Regions from separate parts of the Lysinibacillus phoenicis genome, predicted to be linked through region 1. Evidence: predicted binding sites of a transcription regulator. Region 1 holds the regulator's gene; each other region holds the start of a gene.
The links. The regulator LexA, encoded in region 1, represses DNA repair genes until DNA is damaged. The targets are predictions, from matches to a motif close to CGAACATATGTTCG.
Positions count from the first base shown of each region.

Region 2: a site for LexA is predicted at 2,193-2,206, ahead of recA (recombinase RecA). Genes of this name have one in related genera too.
Region 3: a site for LexA is predicted at 2,336-2,349, ahead of uvrB (excinuclease ABC subunit UvrB). Genes of this name have one in related genera too.
Region 4: a site for LexA is predicted at 2,443-2,456, ahead of ruvA (Holliday junction branch migration protein RuvA). Genes of this name have one in related genera too.

Region 1 is NZ_JBDFMP010000002.1:1,570,460-1,574,679, forward strand. Features, by position in the region: gene ABC382_RS09545 (helix-turn-helix transcriptional regulator) at 40-231, shown strand; gene def (peptide deformylase) at 224-796, shown strand; gene ABC382_RS09555 (YneB family resolvase-like protein) at 837-1,502, opposite strand; gene yneA (cell division suppressor protein YneA) at 1,499-1,813, opposite strand; gene lexA (transcriptional repressor LexA) at 1,979-2,596, shown strand; gene ABC382_RS09570 (gamma-glutamyl-gamma-aminobutyrate hydrolase family protein) at 2,706-3,428, opposite strand; gene ABC382_RS09575 (prepilin peptidase) at 3,461-4,213, opposite strand.
Region 2 is NZ_JBDFMP010000002.1:1,688,064-1,692,283, reverse strand. Features, by position in the region: gene ABC382_RS10145 (helix-turn-helix domain-containing protein) at 1-226, shown strand, start outside; gene pgsA (CDP-diacylglycerol--glycerol-3-phosphate 3-phosphatidyltransferase) at 274-852, shown strand; gene ABC382_RS10135 (competence/damage-inducible protein A) at 870-2,132, shown strand; gene recA (recombinase RecA) at 2,289-3,350, shown strand; gene rny (ribonuclease Y) at 3,906-4,220, shown strand, end outside.
Region 3 is NZ_JBDFMP010000002.1:2,133,128-2,137,347, reverse strand. Features, by position in the region: one part of gene prfB (peptide chain release factor 2) at 1-427, shown strand, start outside; gene ABC382_RS12240 (competence protein ComK) at 473-982, opposite strand; gene ABC382_RS12235 (IDEAL domain-containing protein) at 1,209-1,448, shown strand; gene uvrB (excinuclease ABC subunit UvrB) at 2,423-4,220, shown strand, end outside.
Region 4 is NZ_JBDFMP010000002.1:4,264,689-4,268,908, reverse strand. Features, by position in the region: gene queA (tRNA preQ1(34) S-adenosylmethionine ribosyltransferase-isomerase QueA) at 1-738, opposite strand, end outside; gene ruvB (Holliday junction branch migration DNA helicase RuvB) at 757-1,761, opposite strand; gene ruvA (Holliday junction branch migration protein RuvA) at 1,780-2,400, opposite strand; gene ABC382_RS22910 (aminoglycoside phosphotransferase family protein) at 2,513-3,346, opposite strand; gene ABC382_RS22905 (LysM peptidoglycan-binding domain-containing protein) at 3,381-4,220, opposite strand, start outside.

The DNA of each region.
Region 1 (4,220 bases):
ATAATGTCTAATACTTCGGACAAAAATGGAGGGGTAAATCTGAAGAATATTATCAAAGTTTTGAGAAAAAGATTAGGAATAACACAAGCTGCTCTTGCTAAGGAATGCGGGGTTGTCAGACAAACAATCAATTGTATTGAAAATGATAAGTACGATCCGACGCTTGAGTTAGCTTTTAAAATTGCTAAAGTCCTCAATAGTCGTATTGATGAGGTGTTTATCTATGAATAGATTTCATCCTAATTATATGATTACTATGAAAGATTTCGTAAAAGAGGACTCCGTATTATTACGAAAACAAACACAAGAAGTGACAATCCCTGTGACAAAAGAAGACCAACATACATTATTATCAATGCTGCAATATTTAAAAAATAGCCAAGATCCAAATCTAGCAAAAAAATATAAGCTTCGACCTGGAAGTGGACTATCAGCTAACCAAATTGGCGTAGATAAACGAATGTTTGCTATATTTTTTGATGACTATGAAATGATGTTGATCAACCCTAAAATAATCAGTCATTCTGTAAATATGATTTATTTACCAGAGGGAGAAGGGTGTTTATCTGTTAATCGACCAGTCCATGGTTTTGTGCCAAGATATGAACGTATTAAGGTTAAAGGTTATAACATTAATGGACAAGAAATCATCGTGCAGTTACAGGGCTATGGTGCAATTGTTGTCCAACATGAAATCGACCATCTAAACGGCATTATGTTTTATGATCGAATTAATAAAGAACACCCTTTTAAACTACCTACTAACGTAAGCATAGAAAGCTTATCTTCCTATTAATAGCGAAGTACAGAAGATAAAAAAAGATTAGCAGGCTATATCATTTTCCTGCTAATCTTTCTTGATGTTCTTGAAATCTGCGATGGACAGTCGCTTTACTAACTTCAAAACCTAACCCTCTAAGCGTTATAGAAATTTCTTCAAAGGTAAATCCACGTTTACGCAGCTTGACAATTTCATCTACAGGTAGTTCCTTACGCTCCTGACCATGCGGGTTACCTCGATTCGATAAATTATTTTCAGGACGGTAGCCATTCTCTACAGCACGGCGCATACCTCTACGTATTTTAGCATTATGTATTCTACGCTGGTATTCCTCTACTATCGCTAAAATCTCAAGCAGCATCGTGTCCATTTCGTTTAGTTGCACCGGTCCTGCATCACGCATAGAGAAAACATCTGTTGCTGATTTTTGTAACAAATGCAACACAGCCATCCTTGCATTTCCACGTCCTAAACGTGTTTCATCTTGTACAAAAAGCGCGTTAATCCCCTTTTCTTTAATGAAATCAAGCATTTCAAGTAAGCCCTCACGTTCTACATCGTAGCCGCTGTGCTTATCCTTAAAAACGCCCTTCACCTCATAACCTTGCTCTTTTGCATAGCGCAGTAACTCTTCTTGTTGGCGCTCTAAAGACGAGCTTTGTGTTTCCTTTTCAGTACTTACACGGCAATAGACAACAGCCGACAGTTGATTATTGATCATTGTTCGTTTCTCGCAATTTCAATGGTATTGATGGGATCGGCCTGATTACTCACTACAGGAATGACTAGAGATTTTCCTGCCACAATTTTAATATCCGCTAGCTCATTTTCTGTTTTCACAAGCTTAATCCAATCTTCAGTACTCATTTTACCACGGTATTGCTCTGCTAACGACCATAAGCTATCCCCGTGTTCGATTTGAATTTCAGCGTAACTAACGTGTCCTGGATCAGTAATGTAAAGATATCCTGCAAATAGTAGACAAACTCCCATCAAGATTGAAATATGTGTGTTTTTCTTTAACCATGTCATGTTCATAACCCCTTTTTAGAATGTTTGTTCGGAATGTATGTTCTCATAATAAAGCGAACAAACGTTTTTGTCAAACACTTTTCGAACCTATGTTTGCATACGTGTTCGCATTCTGTTATACTATCAAATAAGAAGAATGATATTAGAAAAAAGAGGTGAGCACTCATGAAAAAAGTTTCAAAAAGACAAGAGGATATTTTAGCTTTTATTAAAGAAGAGGTACGAGCTAAGGGCTATCCACCATCAGTACGAGAAATCGGGGAAGCAGTTGGACTTGCTTCAAGTTCCACTGTTCATGGTCATCTAGCTCGATTAGAACAAAAAGGCTTTATTCGTCGAGATCCAACAAAGCCACGTGCGATTGAAATTCTAGAGCCTGAAGAATCCATTCAAAAGCAACAAGTAATTCATGTTCCACTTGTTGGTAAGGTTACAGCCGGTTCTCCTATTACAGCTATTGAAAACATTGAAGAGTATTTCCCGCTACCAGATACGTATGGCACAAGTGAAGATCAATTGTTCATGCTTGAAATTATGGGGGAATCAATGATTGAAGCAGGAATTTTAGATGGGGACTTAGTCATTGTGAAGCAAAAGGCAACAGCCAATAACGGTGATATTGTTGTAGCTATGACAGCTGAGGATGAAGCCACTGTAAAACGTTTTTTCAAAGAAAAAAACCATTTCCGTTTACAGCCTGAAAATTCATCCATGGAGCCAATTATTGTCGATCAAGTTTCTATTTTAGGACAAGTTGTTGGTCTCTACCGTCGTGTGCATTAATTACGAAAATAGGTATCGAGGATTATATGTTCCTTATGAGCATGTATCCTCTTTTTTACGCAAAAAAAGAATCCACATACTAGCATTGGATTCTTTACTCTATGCCCTTCTAAGCTTCTTTTTTGAACTTTAAGCTAGCCTCTACAAATGCTGAAAATAATTTTTTAGCGTTCTCTTCTCCTGCTATGGCCATTTCCTCAGGATGCCACTGAACTGCCAAGCAAAATGGTAAATCTTCATGAACTACCGCTTCGATAATACCATCGCTTGATTTCGCTGCTACTTTTAATTTCTCTGCTAGAACATTCACAGCCTGATGATGAAATGAATTTACAGCAACTTTCTCTTGTTCTAAAATAGTTGCTAATAAATTATCTGCAATAATCTGTACATAATGGGTAGCTACAGCTCGACCTGATTGCTGTGCATGTTTAAGCAACTTCGTACTAAAATGGTCACTATCAATGTCCTGATATAAAGTACCACCTAATGCGACATTTAAAATTTGGATTCCACGACAAATACCGAAAATAGGCATTTTTCGTATAAAAGCAGCTTCAATTAAAGCTAGTTCAACTGTATCCCTCGCTGGATGAATTTTCCCTAGCTTTGGTGATGGCTCTGCTCCGAATAGAAATGGATGCACATCATAGCCACCCGATAACAATAAACCATCTGTAAGAGCTAAAATTTGAGCCGCATCCTCCTCAACACCTAAAGGAATAATAAGCGGAATTCCTCCCGCCTCAATAATACTTTGACTGTAAGCAGCATTTAAATGAGCGGATAAATCATCCTCCACAAAGGCTGTAATGCCAATAACCGGTTTCACTTGCTTCCCTCCGTATTCTTGAAGATTGACAATTACCAAAAACCTAAATACCAATTGATTAATGAATCACCATAAAAATAAACAATGATCGCTGCTAAGGCGATAGACGGACCAAAGGGGAAGGGTGTTTTTCTTCCTTGCTTACGCTTGAACAAAATGATAACCCCCACAATCATACCGATAACTGCCGCCAGAAATAGTGTTAACAGTGTATTGATTGTGCCAAGAACGAGTCCAATTAAAAAGAATAATTTAATATCTCCTCCACCCATGCCACCATTCGATATAACCGCAATAACATATAGTATGCCAAAACCAACGACAGCACCCACAAGACAATCCCACCATGGTGTTAATGGCGATAGTACCCGACCTACAACGAGGAATGGTAAAAAGAATATAAGCACCCTATCTGGGATGAGCATATAGGCTAAATCCGAAACAATATTAATAACGAACAAGGAGATAAATAAAAGCGCTACAATAAATTCTATGCCCCAACCTAGCCGCCAATAAGCAAAGGCAAACAAAACACCTGTCCATATTTCTATTGCTGGGTATATCCAACAAATTGTATAGCCACAGCTTCGACATTTCCCCCCTAAAAACACATAAGACAATACTGGTACTAAATCAATCATCTTTAATTGTCTATTACAGTTAGTACAATGTGAAGGAGGATGGACAATCGATTCCTTCTGTGGGACGCGTAAACCTACCACATTATAAAAAGAGCCAAAGACAAGCCCAAATAAAAATATAAAGATTGTATAAGCCATTTCCATTTTTTTG
Region 2 (4,220 bases), 120 kb from region 1:
TACTTTTGTTGGTATTCGTGACCAACAACAACAAGAATTATTAACAGATACACGTGTCTATAATGCTGGTGAAGTAATTGAATATGACGCTACAGCGCAAAATTATGTACGTATCCGTCTTGGTAATTCAACACAGGCTAAAATCTATATTAATGACGAACCTCTAACGTATGCACAACAAATTGTAACGCAAAATATCGTCATCAATTTCAATAAAGAACAGTAGTCATCATCTGATGGCTACTTTCTTTCATCATGAAAGGTGTTAGAAAAATGAATATTCCAAATAAAATTACCATCTCTCGAATCTTGCTTATTCCATTCTTTGTCATTGTTATGATGTTTGATTTCGGCTGGGGAACATTGACACTATTTGGTGCAGAGATGCCAATCCATCATTTTATAGGTGCACTTATTTTTATCTTTGCTTCAACAACTGATTGGGTGGATGGTTATTATGCACGTAAGTATAATCTTGTGACAACGTTTGGGAAATTTTTAGATCCCTTAGCTGACAAATTACTTGTCTCAGCAGCCTTTATTTTAATGGTAGAACTTGATATGGCGCCTGCCTGGATCATTATCATTATTATTAGCCGTGAATTTGCAGTAACTGGCTTACGTCTAATTTTGGCAGGTGGAGGAGAAGTTGTAGCTGCTAATCAGCTCGGTAAAATAAAAACTTGGGCACAAATTGTAGCGATTGCTGCTGCTCTTTTACACAATACAATCTTTACACTAATTGGTATTCCATTTGATATGATCATGCTTTATATTGCATTGTTCTTTACGCTTTGGTCTGGGTGGGATTATTTCTATCTAAACAGACGTGTTTTACTTGAGTCTAAATAAGAAAGGTCTTGTGAATCATGAATGCTGAAATTCTTGCTGTTGGCTCTGAGTTATTATTAGGTCAAATTACGAATACAAATGCGAGATTTATCTCAAGTCAGTTATCAGAGCTTGGTATAAACGTTTTTTATCACACAGTAGTTGGAGATAATGCGCAACGGTTAGAACAAGCTATTGAAGTGGCGGAGTCTCGTGCTGATCTCATTATTTTTTCGGGAGGGCTTGGACCTACGAAGGATGATTTAACGAAGGAAACGATTGCACGTCACCTCGGTGTTTCTCTTGAATTTGACGAAGTGGCATTAACGTATATTGAGCAATTTTTTGCCAAACGAGGACGTCCAATGACGGAGAATAATCGTAAACAGGCATTAATTTTAGCTGGTAGTGAAGTGCTAGCCAATCACCATGGCATGGCTCCTGGTATGATTTTAACAAAGAATGATCGTACCTATATTTTACTTCCAGGACCTCCAAAAGAGCTAGAACCAATGTTTCAATTTGAGGCCAAACCTAAGCTAGCAGCGATGCTGAATGATGGAGGGATCATTGCATCTCATGTCATGCGTTTTTATGGCATTGGTGAGGCCGAGCTCGAAGTACGTGTTCAAAGTATATTAGATGCACAAACAAATCCAACGGTTGCTCCACTTGCTTCTGATGGAGAGGTAACATTGCGCGTGACAGCTAAAGCAGCAACAGAGCAACAAGCTCAACAGTTAATTGCTGCAAAAGTTGCAGAGATACAGGCACTAGTTGGAGAGTATCAATATGGTGTAGATGATGATTCACTTGCATCTAAAACAGTTGAAATGTTACTTGATAATAAGCTAACAATTGCAGCTGCAGAAAGTTTAACCGCTGGGTTATTTCAATCTGAACTTGCTGAAATTCCCGGAGTAGGCAATGCACTTATCGGAGGCATTGTTACGTATGCAGCAGATGCGAAAGTAAAACAGCTTGGTATTTCACAAGAATTAATTGATACACATGGTGTTGTCAGCAGCGAGTGTGCAGCGGCAATGGCCAGTGCTGTACGTGAAAAGTTTTCAACGAATATTGGCATTGGTCTTACGGGCGAAGCAGGCCCTACTGCGCATGATCACCAACCTGTAGGTACGGTTTGGATAGGTATTGCCATTGAGGATGAGGAGCCACTTACATATTTACTTCATTTATCTGGCATGCGCAATACGAATCGACTTCGTGCAGTGAAATTTACATGCCATTATTTAATGCAGTTATTAGAAGAGCGTGGATATACAAAACGATATAGATAGAGTAAAAAATAGGAATTTGGGTAGAGGAAAACTATCCAAATTTTTATTTTGAAGAAAAGTCGAATAAATGTTCGCTTTTTTCTTGCGTGTTTTCTCAAAAACAAGTATAGTAGAGATAGACAAAAACAGTGAACAGTTTTCGAAGGAGGAAAATGAATGAGTGATCGTAAAGCAGCCTTAGAACAGGCTCTAAAGCAAATTGAAAAGAATTTTGGTAAAGGTTCTATCATGAAACTCGGCGAAAAAACCGATTTAGAAATTGCGACATCTTCAAGTGGTTCGTTAGCACTTGATGCAGCATTAGGAGTAGGCGGATATCCACGTGGACGTATTATTGAAGTATACGGCCCAGAATCATCTGGTAAAACAACGGTTGCGCTTCATGCCATTGCGGAAGTTCAAGCAAAAGGTGGACAAGCTGCATTTATCGATGCAGAGCATGCATTAGATCCAGTTTATGCGCAAAAATTAGGCGTCGATATTGACGAGCTATTACTTTCACAGCCAGATACAGGGGAGCAAGCACTTGAAATTGCAGAAGCATTAGTGCGTAGTGGTGCTATTGATATTATCGTTATTGACTCCGTTGCTGCTTTAGTACCAAAAGCTGAAATTGAAGGGGATATGGGTGATTCTCATGTCGGCCTACAAGCACGTTTAATGTCTCAGGCATTACGTAAACTTTCAGGTGCGATTAATAAATCAAAAACGATTGCTATTTTCATTAACCAAGTTCGTGAAAAAATTGGTGTCATGTTCGGAAACCCTGAAACAACACCAGGTGGACGAGCTCTTAAATTCTATAGCTCTGTCCGTTTAGAAGTGCGTCGAGCAGAAGCTATTAAACAAGGTAATGATATTGTTGGTAACCGTACAAAAATTAAAATTGTTAAAAATAAAGTAGCGCCGCCTTTCCGTACTGCTGAAGTGGATATTATGTATGGTGAAGGTATTTCTAAAGAAGGCGAAACAGTTGATTTAGGTGTAGAATTAGATATTGTCCAAAAAAGTGGTTCTTGGTATGCATATGGTGATGAACGTCTAGGTCAAGGTCGAGAAAATGCTAAACAATATTTAAAAGAAAATGTTGCTGTTATGGAAGACATCGCAAATAAAATTCGAGCTTCTTATGGTATTGCAGCTTCTTCTTACACAATTGCTGCTCATGATGAAGAAGAGATGGATGAAGAATTGATGTTACTTCTTGAAGAAGAATAATAAACGATTGCATTGTTCCCATTTTTTGAGGGAACAATGCTTTTTTTTGTCTATATTCTTAAACTTTTACCCATAATAAGAGTAATGCCGTCTATCTCAAGGTGTTATTTCTTATGTACTGTTTTTATATTAATTGTATTTAAGATGAAATTTTTTCTAGTGTAAAAGTAATAGGGTGAAAAATAACCGAATGGATAGGACTTACTTTTTTTGGCTGAAGGGCGAACAGACGACCGACTATCCTTGACAGAGCTTAAGGCTAGCTATACAATTAAATATGTATAATTTCTGAATTATGACTTTAAATAGGCAGTACATTTTATCTTCATTTACCTAGTGTTTTCTAGTGAAATGGACATCACACATTTAGAATATTGTTGAGATTTTCCCTTTCATATAGATGTCTAAACACCTACTAAATGAAGCTAGAGCCTTTGGCTAATAGAACGGATTTTGTGTAAATTCAATCAAAATCTGGCGCAATTTCGCCAAGGCGCGATAGATGTATGCGCCGACTGAAACAGTAATACCCAAATAGCAAGAGGAGGTGTTCATATGGATGGAATTACTATCATCTCCGCTTTGCTTGGACTCATCGTTGGTGCCGCTGTTAGCTATATCTACATGAAAAAAGTGAATGACTCAAAAATCACTGGTGCTAAACATGTTGCTGAAACAATCGTTGAAGAAGGAAAACGAGAAGCGGAGGCAATGAAGAAAGAAGCACTACTTGAAGCCAAAGATGAAACTCACAAATTTCGTACTGAAGCCGAAAATGACATTCGTGAACGTCGTTTAGAACTTCAAAAACAAGAGAACCGTTTATTGCAAAGAGAAGAAAATCTTGATCGCAAGGATGATGCTCTAAAT
Region 3 (4,220 bases), 560 kb from region 1:
TGATGACAATATTGAAATCGATATTCGTACAGAGGATTTAAAAATTGATACGTACCGTGCAACAGGTGCAGGTGGTCAGCATATTAATACGACGGATTCAGCAGTTCGTATTACACATATCCCGACTGGTACCGTTGTACAATGTCAAGCAGAACGTTCACAGATTAAAAACCGTGAAAAAGCGATGACTATGTTAAAGGGTAAATTATATCAATTAGAGCTTGATAAGCAGCAGGCTCAGCTAGATGAAATACGTGGTGAGCAAAAGGAAATCGGCTGGGGCTCACAAATTCGTTCTTATGTGTTCCATCCATACTCTATGGTGAAGGACCATCGTACGAATGAAGAGACAGGTAATGTCGGTGCAGTAATGGATGGCGATTTAGATCCATTTATTAATGCCTTTTTACGATCTAAAATTAATTAATAAACATATCCCCCAAGAGTGAGGTGCTCTTGGGGGATTTTCTATTTAAAAGGGTGGATGATAGGGTGCATCTTGGTTAAGTTGTTTTCGTTCATTCATGTAGTATTTATAGAGCATGGATGCGTTCACAAACTGTTTACTAATAGAAGCATACTGAATAGGTAACTCAATTTGTTTCTCATTTTTTAATGTAACGATACACCCCGATTGACTAGGTGTGATATTAATAATTGCATGTAATCCAATCCATATATTGTGAATGGAATTCGGTGAATAGGTTGGTAGAAATATACAGGGATACCCATAATCAAAGGCCACGACGATTGGTAGCTTATGTTGATTGCCAAAGAAACGTTTAGCCGATTGTTTTGCCGCTTCATAGGTTGTGCCTAAAGAGATACAAGATTTGCGAAGCACGTGCATTGGTTTGCGTGTAACAATTAGTTCATTATGTTTGTCAATCACATGGGTGAAAATTTTTGTTTCGTGCTGAATAGGTTGTAGCATGTAAGTATTAAATGAAATTAAGTAACCATTTACAAAATTGCCAGTCATATGGGAAATGCCTCCTTTTTCTATTGTTAACGGTAGTGTAGAACAGAAAATGGATTTATTGAAATAGAGGAAATAGCTAAAGGGCACTCAGAAAAGAATGAAATGCTTAGAGAATTTGCTTTAAATCTCAAGAGATTAATAGCGAATCCAAGTTATTTTCGATTCGTAAGCATTGCATTTTAGTTTCAATTTTCATATAATTTAGAAAAGGATCGAGGTGAGATCGTTGGATAAATATTATTCGTATACCGATTTTCTAAAAGCCGTTGGTCAGTCAAAAAAAGTTGATGAGGCAGAGAAATTATTAAACGAGATTTATTTAGATCTATTTTTAAATCGTATCCAGCGTATGCATCGTCAAGAGCAGCTCATGGTTCTGATTGATAGAGCACTCGATGAAAAGGATGAACACGCATTTTATCAATACGCAGCCGAACTAAATTCCTTGCAGCAAACAGAAGAATAATCATATGGACGAACCCGCTCTCAGATCTATTGGAGAGCGGGATTTTTTATTGGAGTGATAGTTGGTGAGTTTATTGATGATAGGTTTTTGTTTGAAAGAGGGGGAAGTGATTTGAGGGAGAATATAGAAAACCTACTCGGGGATTAGTGACTTTGCTCGTAAAATAAGAAGAGCGCTCCAAAAGTGTAGTCCTCCGCTCATAATAGGAAGAGAGCCGCTCCAAAAGTGAATGTCCCCGCTCATAAAAGGAGGAGACCCGCTCCAAATGTGAGTGAACCCGCTCATAAAAGGAGAAGAACCGCTCCAAAAGTGAATGCCTCCGCTCATAAAGAGAAGATAACCGCTCCAAAAGAGAGTGACTCCGCTCATAAAGGGGAAAGCCGCTCCAAAAGTATAGTCCTCCGCTCATAAGTGGAGGAGAACCGCTCCGAAAGTGTAGGATTCCGCTCATAAAAGGAGAAGAGCCGCTCCAAAAATGTATGACTCCGCTCATAAAAGGAGAAGAGCCGCTCCAAAAGTGAATGAACCCGCTCATAAAAGGAGTAGAACCGCTCCAAAAGTGAGTGACTCCGCTCATAAAGGGAGAAGAGGCGCTCCAAAAGTGAATGCCTCCGCTCATAAAAAGAGGAGACTCACTCCAAAAGTGCAAGCCCCTTGCTCATAATAGAAGCGTCCCCGCTCCAAAAATGCGTGTCCCCCATAAAAGAAGACAATCAGCTCCCCGAAAAGACTAACGTCATCCCAAAAGATAGTGACTACCACTCTAAAATTAAAATCTAATGAATAGAAAAAGCTTGAAAACCTGATGAAGCGGCTATTATGAGGGTAACAAGTATTAATGGCTTCACGGTTTTTTTTACAAGTTTACGAGATGAAAAAATTTTTTACAAACATTCGTTCGTTAAATGTTCGATATTTTAATACTGCTATGCTAAAATATATGTACAAATTGGAAGGAAAGGGCGGGGACATGTGTGCAAACATTTGATTTACAAGCGCCATATCAGCCTAGTGGGGATCAGCCACAGGCAATTGCGGAATTAGTGGAGGGTGTGAAGGCAGGTAAGCGTCATCAGACATTGTTAGGGGCTACGGGAACAGGTAAAACGTTTACCATTTCGAATGTCATCCAGCAGGTTAAGAAACCAACACTTATTATGGCGCATAATAAAACACTAGCTGGTCAGCTATATAGTGAGTTTAAAGAATTCTTCCCAAATAACGCGGTTGAATATTTTGTCAGCTATTATGATTACTATCAACCAGAAGCCTATGTACCGCAGACAGATACCTATATAGAGAAAGATTCTAGCATTAACGATGAAATTGATAAGCTACGTCACTCTGCTACTTCTGCATTATTTGAGCGTGATGATGTCATCATTATTGCATCTGTGTCCTGTATTTATGGTTTGGGGTCTCCTGAAGAATATCGAGAAATGGTTGTATCGATTCGCACAGGCATGGAAATTGAGCGGAATCAGCTACTGCGCAAACTTGTAGATGTTCAATATGAGCGTAATGATGTTAGTTTTACACGCGGAACATTTCGGGTACGTGGAGATGTAGTGGAAATTTTCCCAGCATCACGTGACGAGCATTGTATTCGTGTGGAGTTTTTTGGTGATGAAATTGATCGTATTCGTGAGGTAGATGCCTTAACGGGAGAAATTATATCGGATCGAGATCATGTAGCTATCTTCCCTGCCTCCCACTTCGTTACACGTGAAGAAAAAATGAGAAAAGCCATTGAAAATATTGAAAAAGAATTAGAGGAACGTCTTGCGTTGTTACGCGCTGAGGATAAGCTACTTGAGGCGCAACGTCTAGAGCAACGTACACGCTATGATTTAGAAATGATGCGCGAAATGGGCTTTTGCTCTGGGATTGAGAACTATTCACGTCACTTAACTTTGCGTGAAGCAGGTGCCACTCCATATACGTTGCTTGATTATTTCCCTGAAGATTTTTTACTTGTAGTCGATGAAAGTCACGTTACGCTTCCACAGGTTCGTGGAATGTACAATGGTGACCAAGCTCGTAAAGGAGTGCTAGTAGAACATGGCTTCCGTTTGCCATCTGCTCTTGATAACCGTCCATTGCGTTTTGAAGAATATGAAAATCGAGTGCATCAAGCTATTTATGTATCAGCAACACCAGGACCTTATGAGCTGGAGCACACTCCAGAAATGGTCGAGCAAATTATCCGTCCTACTGGATTATTAGATCCAGTAATTGATGTTCGTCCTATCGAAGGACAAATCGATAATTTGATCGATGAGATTCAAGATCGAATTGCGCGAGATGAGCGAGTTTTAGTGACAACGTTAACGAAGAAAATGTCTGAGGATTTAACCGCCTATTTGAAGGAAATGGGCTTAAAGGTTGAATACTTGCATTCTGAAATTAAGACACTAGAACGTATTGAGATTATCCGTGAGCTACGTAAAGGGACGTATGATGTCTTAATTGGTATTAATTTATTGCGTGAAGGACTTGATATTCCAGAGGTATCACTTGTAGCAATTTTAGATGCTGATAAAGAAGGATTTTTACGTTCAGAACGTTCATTGATTCAAACAATTGGTCGTGCTGCACGTAATGCGAATGGTCATGTCATCATGTACGCGGACAATATGACAGACTCAATGAAAAAGGCGATTGATGAAACGAAACGTCGTCGAGCATTGCAAATGGCTTATAACGAGGAGCATGGTATAACGCCTCAAACGATTATTAAGAAAATTCCTGATGTGATTCGTGCAACACAAG
Region 4 (4,220 bases), 2.7 Mb from region 1:
GTTACGCTTTACACGATTAATTGTGTCTGCTGCTTGTTCGGTAACACTATAAAATTCAGCATGCATTTCATGGTTTTCAATTGAATCTACACTCACTGGACGGAAAGTACCAAGTCCTACATGTAATGTGATAAAGACTACTTCTACACCTTTAGCTTTCACTTGCTCTAATAATTGCTCTGTCCAATGCAGTCCTGCTGTAGGCGCTGCAGCTGAGCCACGTTCTTTGGCATAAACTGTTTGGTAACGATCCTTGTCCCCTAGTTTTTCACGAATATATGGAGGCAACGGCATCTCACCAAGCTGTTCTAATATTTCATAAAAGATTCCATCGTAATGAAATTCAAATGTACGTCCGCCATGTTCAAGCTCACCCGTACAAGTCGCTGACAATAAACCATCTCCAAATGTGATAGTTGTCCCTACCTTTACACGCTTCGCTGGTTTTACAAGTGTTTCCCACTCATCTGTACCAGCTAATTGTTTCAATAGCAATACTTCTATATGTGCACCTGTTTCTTCTTTGACGCCCATTAAGCGAGCAGGTAAGACTCTTGTATCATTTAATACAAGACAGTCTCCTGCATGTAGCTCATCTAAAATATGAGCAAAATGGTGGTGCTCTACTTTATTGGAACCAGGTGTTACGACCATTAATCGACTTGCTGTACGATCGGCTAATGGTGTTTGGGCAATGAGCTCCTCTGGTAATTCAAAATCAAAATCTTCTACACGCATGAAAAAAACTTCCTTCTATTATGTTTGTTGGGGATATTCATATCCAAAATGTTCGTAAGCTAAATGTGTGGCTACTCTTCCACGTGGTGTACGCTGAATTAGGCCAATTTGCATCAAATAGGGCTCATATACATCCTCTATCGTAACCCTTTCCTCACCAATTGATGCAGCAAGTGTATCTAAGCCCACTGGACCTCCTCGGAAGCGCTCAATCATGTTCGTGACAAGTTTATGATCAATATGATCAAGACCCCTAGGATCGACTTGTAACAGTTCTAGCGCTTGCTGTGCAAGTCCCTCCGTTATCATACCATCTCCAAGCACTTGTGCATAATCTCGCACTCGTTTCAATAGACGATTGGCTATTCGGGGGGTTCCACGTGAACGCCTCGCCATTTCCATTGCCGCTACTTGCTCAATTTCCACTTCAAATAAATGAGCACTGCGCACCACAATTTCTGCAAGAGAACGATCATCGTAATATTCTAATCGTAGTAAAACTCCAAAACGGTCTCTTAGAGGGGCAGATAAGGCGCCAGCTCTTGTTGTAGCACCTACAAGGGTAAAGGGAGGTAAATCAAGTCGAACTGAACGTGCTTCTGGACCTTTCCCAACCACAATATCTAAACAGAAGTCCTCCATTGCTGGATATAACACTTCTTCAATGGCACGGGGGAGTCGATGAATTTCATCAATAAATAAAACGTCCCCAGGCTCTAGTGAACTTAAAATAGCTGCTAAATCTCCTGGACGCTCAATCGCTGGTCCACTTGTCATACGGACATTGACATTCATCTCATTCGCGATAACAGCAGCTAATGTCGTTTTCCCGAGTCCTGGAGGCCCATATAACAGCACATGATCTAAACTTTCTTGGCGAAGCTTTGCTGCTTCAATGAATATTTGTAAATTTTCCTTTACTTTATGCTGCCCAATATACTGTGCTAGTCTTTGTGGGCGTAAAGATAATTCAAATTGCTCATCATAGCTTCCTGCCTCACTTGCCATCATACGTTCAGACATGTACCTTCCCTCCTTTTCTTATTTTAATTTTAACAGTAGTTGCAGTGCTTGTTTCATAAAGGCATCTGTCGTCTCAAGCTTGTCATTATCCTCAAGCTGTGGTCGAATTTTTTCGAGCTCCTTTTCAGAATAACCAAGTGCCATTAAGGCAAGTATGGCTTCTTCTAGTTCATGTTTATAAGGATTGACACCAAATAACGGTAGCTCATCTTCTGTACTAGGTAACTCTATTGTATCTAATAGAGAGCCTAGCTTACCTTTTAAATCTAGTATCATTTGACGAGCTGTTTTCTTCCCTACTCCAGGGAACTTTACTAAAAACGCCTCGTCTTCCCGTTCAATCGCACTAATAACCTGTTGCGGGTTGCCTGTAGCTAGAATAGCTAGAGCCCCCTTTGGTCCTATACCAGATACTAAAATTAGCTTTCTAAACAGTTCTCGTTGATCTAGATTAGGGAAACCATATAAAACCTGTGCATCTTCTCGAACATGCAAATGAACGTATATCTGTTGTTCAAGAGCAGATGCTCGAAACGCAAACGGGTTAGGGGTATTAAGTTGCCAGCCAATACCCTGTTGTTCAAGTACAATATATTCTGGTGTAATACGAGTAATTTGTCCTTTTAAATAATCATACATCCATAATCCCTCACAATCATCGTCTTCGATTATAGCATATAGCGAACGAATGCTCGACAAAAAGTAGTATGAAAAGCGTTGCTCTCAGACAAAAATGACCGCCAAATGACGGTCATTTCTTGACAAATCTATCAATATCGTACCACAGTTTTGGCCAATAGGTGAGGGCTCGTTTTGTAAATGGCACTAAATAATCTAAAAATACTAGCTGTTGCTCTAATGGTAAATCCACTGCAAAAAGCCATTCACGTAATAATTCATTCGGATATTTCAAACGATGGAGCTTTCTTTTATCCAATCGCTTCAGCTCCGGTAATTCAGCAAAAACCTTTGCAAGGTCATAATCGACAGCTGGTAATACCCGATGCAACCATAAAATATATTCATCATCCGCTTCTCCAAGATGTGCTAAATCAAAATCAATTAAACGCAATTGTCCATCAGAGCACCATAAAAAATTATGATGGACAACATCCCCATGTAAGAGTGTGATGTCTTTTTCTGGTACATCCTCTAGTGCAATCAATTGTAGCGATTTATCGCTGTAGTGCAAAATTTGATCTATTTCTTCTTTTGTTAGAAATGCTCGAAACTCATTTCTTCTACTTTTAAAACGCATATGACGCATTTGCCACTTTAAAAGTTGTGAGTAGGTATGCAAGCCTGGCACTCGCTGCCAAGCAATTTTTTTATGTGTATCATGTAAAGCAATTAATAATTTAAGAGATTCCTTACGATCCTTTTTATGTGCAAAGTTAGCGCCATGACTTCCCTCTTGCCAAACTTGCACAATTAATTGCTCATCATCGCTTTGGACTATTGGTAAAATGAGAGAAGGCTCCAATCTTCCTAACTGGCGATGAATAGCTCTCACCTTCTCCGCAATTTCCACTTGCTTTGCTCGTTTAACAAAATAATTATTCGATTGATACTTATATTTCCAAATATTTGGCTTTACCTCTTCTACTATATACGCTTTTTCACCATCGATAAGGCGTCATCCCGCCTGGGAAATAGTGCGGTGACATCCATGGTCCTGCTCCTGATGGGCACGGCGGTTGACATTGGCAAGGATCCATTTGCCAATTAGGCATCATCATTGGTTGGTTATGACAACCACAGTCTGGCATTGGCATTGGTTTTGTACCACAGCCACAAGATTGACCCATATTCATGTCTGGCATTGGCATTGGCATCGGCATTGGTTGGCTACCACAACCACAAGATTGGCCTATATTCATATCAGGCATCCCCATATTCATATTAGGCATCATATCAAATTGTGGTTTCATTTGCTCATTATGAGTAGGGAAAAACGGTGACGTAGATTCTAAAAAGTCTTCCATCCCCCCAACCTTATGATCTGGCATATCATAGGACATCGGTGGCTGTGGCATCGCATAATGCTCTACCTGTGGCTGCATCTGCATTGGCCACCACATTTGATGATGATAAATCGGCTGGTGACAACTTGAGCAATGTGGTACAACAGGCATTTGTGGCATGATATGCATTGGTGGCTGTGGTGCTGGTTGTGGCACGGGCATTGGCTTTGGTTTTGCTACTGGTGGTGGTGGTGGTGTAGGTGCTGGCGGCGGTGGTGGCTGTATTTGTACTGGTGGCGGAGTAACAGTTTGTTCTACTTGTGGCATTACCACTTGTTGGTGCCAATTCATTTCCACAGGCTGCGGTACCCACATCGGTTGTTGGGGCATCTGCATTGGCATTGGCATTGGTATAGGTATTGGAATCATTTGTGGTTCTGGCATTGGCATAGGAGCTGGTGGTGGTGGTACAATCGGCGGTGGCGGTGGCATCGG